DNA from 3 places in the Streptomyces sp. NPDC088747 genome. Region 3 is predicted to be linked to each of the others. Evidence: riboswitches for the same ligand, from Rfam matches in the RefSeq annotation. Region 3 holds a riboswitch; each other region holds the start of a gene.

Region 1 (2,257 bases), on a different contig from region 3:
CGATGTCGTGCTGCGCCGCGAGGACCGGCCGCAGCCGTTCGGCGTCGTCCAGGGTGCGCAGCAGATGGACCCCGGGTAGGCCCTCGGTGCCCGGCAGCCGGATGGGTTCGGCGCCCGTGGCGATGACCAGGGCGTCGTACGGCACCGGGCCGGTGGCGGTGTCCAGTTCGTGGTCCCCGGGGCGGACGCCGAGCGCCTCGTTCCCGAGACGCAGTTCGATGCCCAGTGCCTCGAAGGAGATGTCGAAGGCGGAGCCCTCGGCCTTGCCGAGCAGCACGGCCTTGGACAGCGGTGGCCGGTCGTAGGGCTGGTGCGGTTCCGCGCCGATCAGTGTCACGTCGCCGGCGAAGCCCTGTTCACGCAGGGCGACCGCGGTCTGCACGCCCGCCATGCCGGCGCCCACGACGACGACCTGCCGTACCGCCCGCTCCTGAACCCGCGTCTTCTCGGTCACCTGATCACCATAGACAGCTGACAAGGAGTCAGTCAGGGGGCGTGCTCGGTGACCTGGTCCACAGCGCCCGCCCCGACCTGGCCCGCGTCGCCCTCGGCCGCCCGGACCTCCTCCACGACGCTGGTCCCGCTGCCGCGCCGCGACTCCCACTCCCAGGTCTCCTCCAGGCGTACGCGCCCGTCGGGCAGCTCCGTCACGCGGGAGACGCAGTGGCCCGAGGAGGTGTCGCCGTCGTGCTTCAGCTGAACGTAGCGGAAGTCGAGCCGGTCGCCCTCGCGGGTGCCGACGAGGTGGCCGCGTACGACGTCTCCGCCCGCGTAGTCGGCCCAGATCACGCCGTCCCGCTCGCGGTAGACGAAGCGGGTGCTGGTGCCCACCTGGCCGGGTGCCTGGTCGGCGACCGGGGACAGGACGAGGCCGTCGAGCGAACGGGCCATGGACGGAGGCTCCCTTACTGAGACATACGGCAGCGGGCTACGCTGGCCAACGTAAAGCACTCGCGGGAGCCCGGACGCACCGGGCTGAGAGGGAGGCTGGAGCGGCCTCCGACCGTACGAACCTGATCCGGGTCATGCCGGCGAAGGGAGGGGCTGGACGCCCATGTCGCGTACACCGTCGGACGCGTTCCACACATCTCACGAACCTCGCACATCTCACGCGCCTCACACGTCCCACGCGCACCGGACTTCGCGCACCGCGGACGTCCTGGTCGTCGGGGGCGGGATCATCGGCCTCGTGACGGCCTGGCGGGCCGCGCAGCGCGGGTTCACGACCGCTCTCGTCGATCCCGAGCCGGGCGGCGGCGCCGCGCAGGTCGCGGCCGGAATGCTCGCCGCGGTCACCGAACTGCACTACGGCGAGGAGACCCTGCTGGGCCTCAACCTCGCCTCCGCGCGCCGCTACCCGGACTTCGCCGCCGAGCTCACCGAGGCGACCGGCCAGGACCTCGGCTACCGCAGGTGCGGCACCCTGGCCGTCGCGCTGGACGCCGACGACCGCGCCCACCTGCGTGAACTGCACGCCCTGCAACGCCGGTCGGGGCTCGAATCGGAGTGGCTGAGCGGCCGTGAGTGCCGCCGTCTCGAACCGATGCTCGCGCCCGGCGTACGCGGTGGACTGCGCGTCGACGGCGACCACCAGGTCGATCCGCGCCGGCTCGCGAAGGCCCTGGTCACCGCATGCGAGCGCGCCGGGGTGGTGTTCCGCCGGACCTGGGCCGAACGGCTGACCGTCACGGCGGACCGGGCCACCGGGGTCACCACCGCGGACGGCACCGAACTGTCGGCGGGACAGGTGGTGCTGGCGGCGGGCAGCCTCAGTGGGCGCCTGGCGGGCGTTCCCGAGGCCGTACTGCCGCCCGTGCGCCCGGTGAAGGGGCAGGTGCTGCGGCTGACCGTGCCGAAGCCGTACGCGCCCTTCCTGAGCCGGACCGTGCGCGCCGTGGTGCGGGGCGGGCAGATCTACCTGGTGCCGCGCGAGAACGGCGAGCTCGTCGTCGGCGCGACCAGCGAGGAGCTGGGCTGGGACACCACGGTGACCGCGGGCGGCGTGTACGAGCTGCTGCGCGACGCCCATGAGCTGGTCCCCGGGATCACCGAGCTGCCGCTCACCGAGACCCGCGCAGGACTGCGCCCCGGGTCGCCGGACAACGCGCCGCTGCTCGGCCCGACCGAGCTCGACGGCCTCCTCCTCGCCACCGGGCACCACCGCAACGGCGTCCTGCTGACCCCGGTCACCGGCGACGCGCTGGCACACGCCCTGACCACCGGTGAACTCCCCGAGGTGGCACGCCCCTTCACTCCC
Region 2 (2,257 bases), on a different contig from region 3:
CGCGACGGGCAGGGCCATGAGCCCGAGCCGCGCCGCGCCTCCCCGACGGGACCTCCCGCGTACCCGGGGCGTTACTTCAGTACGAGTGAGGTCCACGACTTGACCCACTGGTCACGGTTGTCGGCGATCCTGGCCGGGTCCAGGGTCTCGGGGTCCTTGGCCTGCGGACCGAACTCCGTGAACTCGGCGGGCACCGCGGCGCCCTCGACCACCGGGTACACGAACATGTTCAGCGGCATGTCCTCCTGGAACCTCTTGGTGACCAGGAAGTCGATGAACGCCCGACCGCCCTTGGTGTTCTTGGCGTTGCTCAGCAGCCCGGCGTACTCGACCTGGCGGAAGCAGGTGCCGGCCGCGACACCGGTCGGCGCGGTCGTCGGCCTGGGGTCGGCGTAGATGACCTCGGCGGGCGGCGAGGAGGCGTACGAGACGACGAGCGGCCGGTCCGCCTTGGCCTTCTTGCCTCCCGCGGACCCGGAGAACTCCTCGTTGTAGGCCTGCTCCCAGCCGTCGACGACCTTGACGCCGTTGGCCTTGAGCTTCGTCCAGTAGTCCTGCCAGCCGTCGTCGCCGTACTTCGCCGCGGTCCCGAGCAGGAAGCCGAGACCGGGCGAGGACGTCGAGGCGTTCTCAGTGACCAGCAGGTCCTTGTACGCGGGCTTGACGAGGTCGGCGAAGGAGGCCGGCGGAGCGAGCTTGTGCTCGGTGAAGTAGGCCTTGTCGTAGTTGACGCAGATGTCGCCGGAGTCGATGGGCGTGACCCGGTGCTCGTCCCCGCCGACCCGGTACTCCGGGAGGATCCGGTCCGCGCCCTTGGCCTCGTACGACTGGAAGAGCCCGTTGTCGAGCGCGCGGGACAGCAGGGTGTTGTCGACGCCGAAGAACACGTCGCCCTGCGGGTTGTCCTTGGTGAGGATCGCCTTGTTGACGGCCTGCCCGGCGTCGCCGTCCTTGAGGACCTTGACCGTGTAGCCGGACTCCTTCTCGAAGGCGCTCAGCACGTCCTTGGAGTACGTGAAGGAGTCATGGCTGACGACAGTCACGGTCTTGGAGTCACCACCACTGCCCGAACCGGAGTCGGAGGAGCCGCACGCGGAGAGCGTGACGAGCCCCAGACCGGCAAGGCCGACGGCCGTGATCGTCCTCTTCTTGCTCACTGAATTCCTCCTGGGATGACCAGGAAGAGACGCGGCCCTGCCCGGGAACCCCTGAGGGATCCCGGGCAGGGCGCAACAGCTTGAGTATTGACCGAACTTCCTACCCAGAATGACCTGGGCAAGGTTCTGAGGGTCTGCGGCCCACCGGTGACCCGGCTGCCGCACTCTCAGCGCTGTGGCGCTCCCCTGTCGGAATATGAAGATATGAGATTTGCGGATGTACGCAGCCAGGTTACCGCTCGGTGGCCGCGAGCTGACCGCACGCCCCGTCGATCTCCTGACCACGGGTGTCCCGAACGGTGACCGGAACCCCGTGGGCGGCGATCGCCTCGACGAACGCCTTCTCGTCCTCGGGCCGCGAGGCGGTCCACTTCGAACCCGGCGTGGGGTTCAGCGGGATGAGGTTGACGTGCACCGGCTTGCCCTTGAGCATCCGGCCGAGGCGGTCGCCACGCCATGCCTGGTCGTTGATGTCCCTGATCAGCGCGTACTCGATGGAGAGCCGGCGCCCCGACCTGTCCGCGTACTCCCAGCCGGCGTCCAGCACCTCCCGCACGTTCCACCGCGTGTTCACGGGTACGAGGGTGTCGCGCAGTTCGTCGTCGGGGGCGTGCAGGGAGATGGCGAGGCGGCACTTGAAGCCCTCGTCGGAGAACCGGTTGATCGCCGGGACCAGCCCGACGGTCGACACGGTGATGCCCCGCTGCGAGAGCCCGAGGCCGTCGGGCTCGGGGTCGGTCAGCGCGCGGATCGCCCCGACCACCCTCTTGTAGTTGGCGAGCGGCTCGCCCATGCCCATGAAGACGATGTTGCTGAGCCGCGCCGGACCACCCGGGATCTCGCCGTCCCTGAGCGCCCGCATCCCGTCCACGATCTGGTGGACGATCTCGCCGGTGGACAGGTTCCGGTCGAGCCCGGCCTGCCCGGTGGCGCAGAACGGGCAGTTCATCCCGCAGCCGGCCTGCGAGCTGATGCACATGGTCACCCGGTCCGGGTACCGCATCAGCACGGACTCGACGAGCGTCCCGTCGAAGAGCCGCCACAGGGTCTTGCGGGTGGTCTCCTGGTCGGTCGACAGATGCCGCACGACCGTCATCAGC
Region 3 (2,257 bases):
GCACGAACGGCAGGCGCACGCCCGCGTGGACCGTCATGTAGTCCACGCCCTGCTCGGCCTGCTCGATGACCGTGTCCTTGTAGATCCCCCAGGTCAGCTCCTCGGCACGGCCGTCCACCTTCTCCAACGCCTGGTAGAGCGGCACGGTGCCGATCGGCACGGGGGAGTTGCGCAGCACCCATTCGCGGGTGGTGTGGATGTTGCGGCCGGTGGACAGGTCCATGACCGTGTCGGCGCCCCAGCGGGTCGCCCACGTCATCTTCTCGACCTCCTCCTCGATGGAGGAAGTGACCGCGGAGTTGCCGATGTTGGCGTTGACCTTCACCAGGAACCGCTTGCCGATGATCATCGGCTCGATCTCCGGGTGGTTGACGTTCACGGGCATCACCGCGCGTCCGGCGGCGATCTCCTCGCGTACGACCTCCGCCTCGACGTTCTCGCGGACCGCCACGAACTCCATCTCGGGCGTGATCTCGCCACGCCGGGCGTACGCGAGCTGCGTCACGGCCTGTCCGGAGCGGCCCCGGCGCGGCTGACGCGGCCGGCCCGGGAAGACCGCGTCGAGGTTGCGGAGGCCGCCGCGCGGTGAGGTGTGCTTGATCCCGTCGTCCTCAGGGCGGACCGGGCGGCCCGCGTACTCCTCGGTGTCACCGCGGGCGATGATCCAGTTCTCGCGCAGCGGCGCCAGTCCCCGCCGTACGTCGGTGTCGACGGCCGGATCGGTGTACGGGCCGGAGGTGTCGTACAGCGTGACGGACTGGCCGTTGGTGAGGTGGACCTGACGGACCGGCACCCGCAGATCGGGGCGCGAGCCTCCGGCGTACGCCTTGTGCCAGCCGATGGACCGCCCGGCCTCGCCGTCGGCTGAGGGGACTTCGCCGTTTGTCGAGAGGACTTCGCCGTTGGCTGACGGGACTTCGCCGTTCGGTGACGTGGATGTCCCGTCCGTCTGGCCGGAGGCAGGCGTGCCTGATACGTCCTTGTTGGTCATGAGACCTACTCCCTACGCCGGCATTACCCGGTAACAGGTTCGGCGGTCGACGCAGCGGCTTCCGTCTGCCGATGTTTCATGTGAAACATCGCTACGACGAAGGTCAGCGCCCTCTCAGCCCGGTGCTCCGAGCTCCCGCGTGTGCAAAGGTGCCTCCACGCTAGCGTCCCATCGGGCGCGCTGAACAGTGGGCCCCGTGCGTTCTTGCGATGATCGGTCGGTGACCACGATGCAGCAGCCTCCTATTCCGCCGTCCGAACCGCCGCACGGACAGGGCCCCGGCGACGGCCACGGACACGGTCCGGGCGGGGGCCAGGGATCCGGTGGCGGGCAGGGCGGCGACGGCCACGGTCATGGGCACAGCCACAGCCATGGCCCCGCCGCCCCCGTCTCCAAGCACCTGCGCAAGGTCATCGCCGCGGTGCTGATCCCCTTCGCCGTAGCGGTCGTCGTGGGCCTCGTGGTGCTCTGGCCGGGCGGCGCACCCGGGCACGAGCGCACCGGCGTCGGTTTCGACCGGCAGACCCAGCAGGCGACGGTCACCAAGATCGACAAGGTGGACTGCGATTCGGTGAACGCCTCGGGGGAGACCCCGACCGGCGACACCTCCACCGCCGAGGGTTCCTCCGCGCAGCAGCAGGCGACGGGCGACTGCAAGAAGGCGACGATCCGGGTCGACACCGGCAACGACAAGGGCCGTACGTTCACGGAGATCGTCCAGCCGGACCAGTCACGCCAGTTGGAGGAGGGCGAGAAGGTCGTGGTCGCCTACGAGCCCTCCGCGCCCAAGGATCTGCAGTACTCCGTCAGCGACGTGAACCGCAGGATCCCGATGACGGTGCTCGCCGGGATCTTCGCCCTGGTCGTCGTGGTCGTGGGACGGATGCGCGGCGTCATGGCGCTGGTCGCGCTGGCCGTCAGCTTCATGATCCTGACGTTCTTCATCCTGCCCGCGATCCTGCAGGGCTCGAACCCTCTGGTCGTCGCGGTAGTCGGATCGAGCGCCATCATGCTGATCGCGCTCTACATGTGCCACGGCCTGTCGGCCCGGACCTCGGTGGCGGTGATCGGCACCCTGCTCTCGCTGATCCTGATCGGGCTGCTCGGCTCCGTCTTCATCGACTGGGCGTCGCTCACCGGGAACACGGACGACAACACCGGCCTGATCCACGGCCTGTATCCGTCCATCGACATGAGCGGCCTGCTGCTCGCGGGCGTCATCATCGGCTCGCTCGGTGTGCTCGACGACGTGACGGTGACGCAGAC

Evidence for each region. A riboswitch is a leader RNA that binds a small molecule or an ion and turns the genes downstream of it on or off. The one in region 3 is predicted to bind thiamine pyrophosphate.
Region 1: another riboswitch for thiamine pyrophosphate. It lies ahead of thiO (glycine oxidase ThiO); the one in region 3 lies ahead of thiC (phosphomethylpyrimidine synthase ThiC).
Region 2: another riboswitch for thiamine pyrophosphate. It lies ahead of ACIP79_RS25155 (thiamine ABC transporter substrate binding subunit); the one in region 3 lies ahead of thiC (phosphomethylpyrimidine synthase ThiC).

The regions. Positions count from the first base shown of each region.
Region 1 covers NZ_JBIVKZ010000005.1:132,686-134,942, forward strand. The annotation lists gene ACIP79_RS13945 (NAD(P)/FAD-dependent oxidoreductase) at 1-391, opposite strand, end outside; gene ACIP79_RS13950 (hypothetical protein) at 487-891, opposite strand; TPP riboswitch at 944-1,057, shown strand; gene thiO (glycine oxidase ThiO) at 1,055-2,257, shown strand, end outside.
Region 2 covers NZ_JBIVKZ010000011.1:123,947-126,203, forward strand. The annotation lists gene ACIP79_RS25150 (ABC transporter permease) at 1-96, opposite strand, end outside; gene ACIP79_RS25155 (thiamine ABC transporter substrate binding subunit) at 72-1,157, opposite strand; TPP riboswitch at 1,237-1,355, opposite strand; gene rlmN (23S rRNA (adenine(2503)-C(2))-methyltransferase RlmN) at 1,390-2,257, opposite strand, start outside.
Region 3 covers NZ_JBIVKZ010000002.1:577,808-580,064, reverse strand. The annotation lists gene thiC (phosphomethylpyrimidine synthase ThiC) at 1-991, opposite strand, end outside; TPP riboswitch at 984-1,140, opposite strand; gene ACIP79_RS07100 (YibE/F family protein) at 1,212-2,257, shown strand, end outside.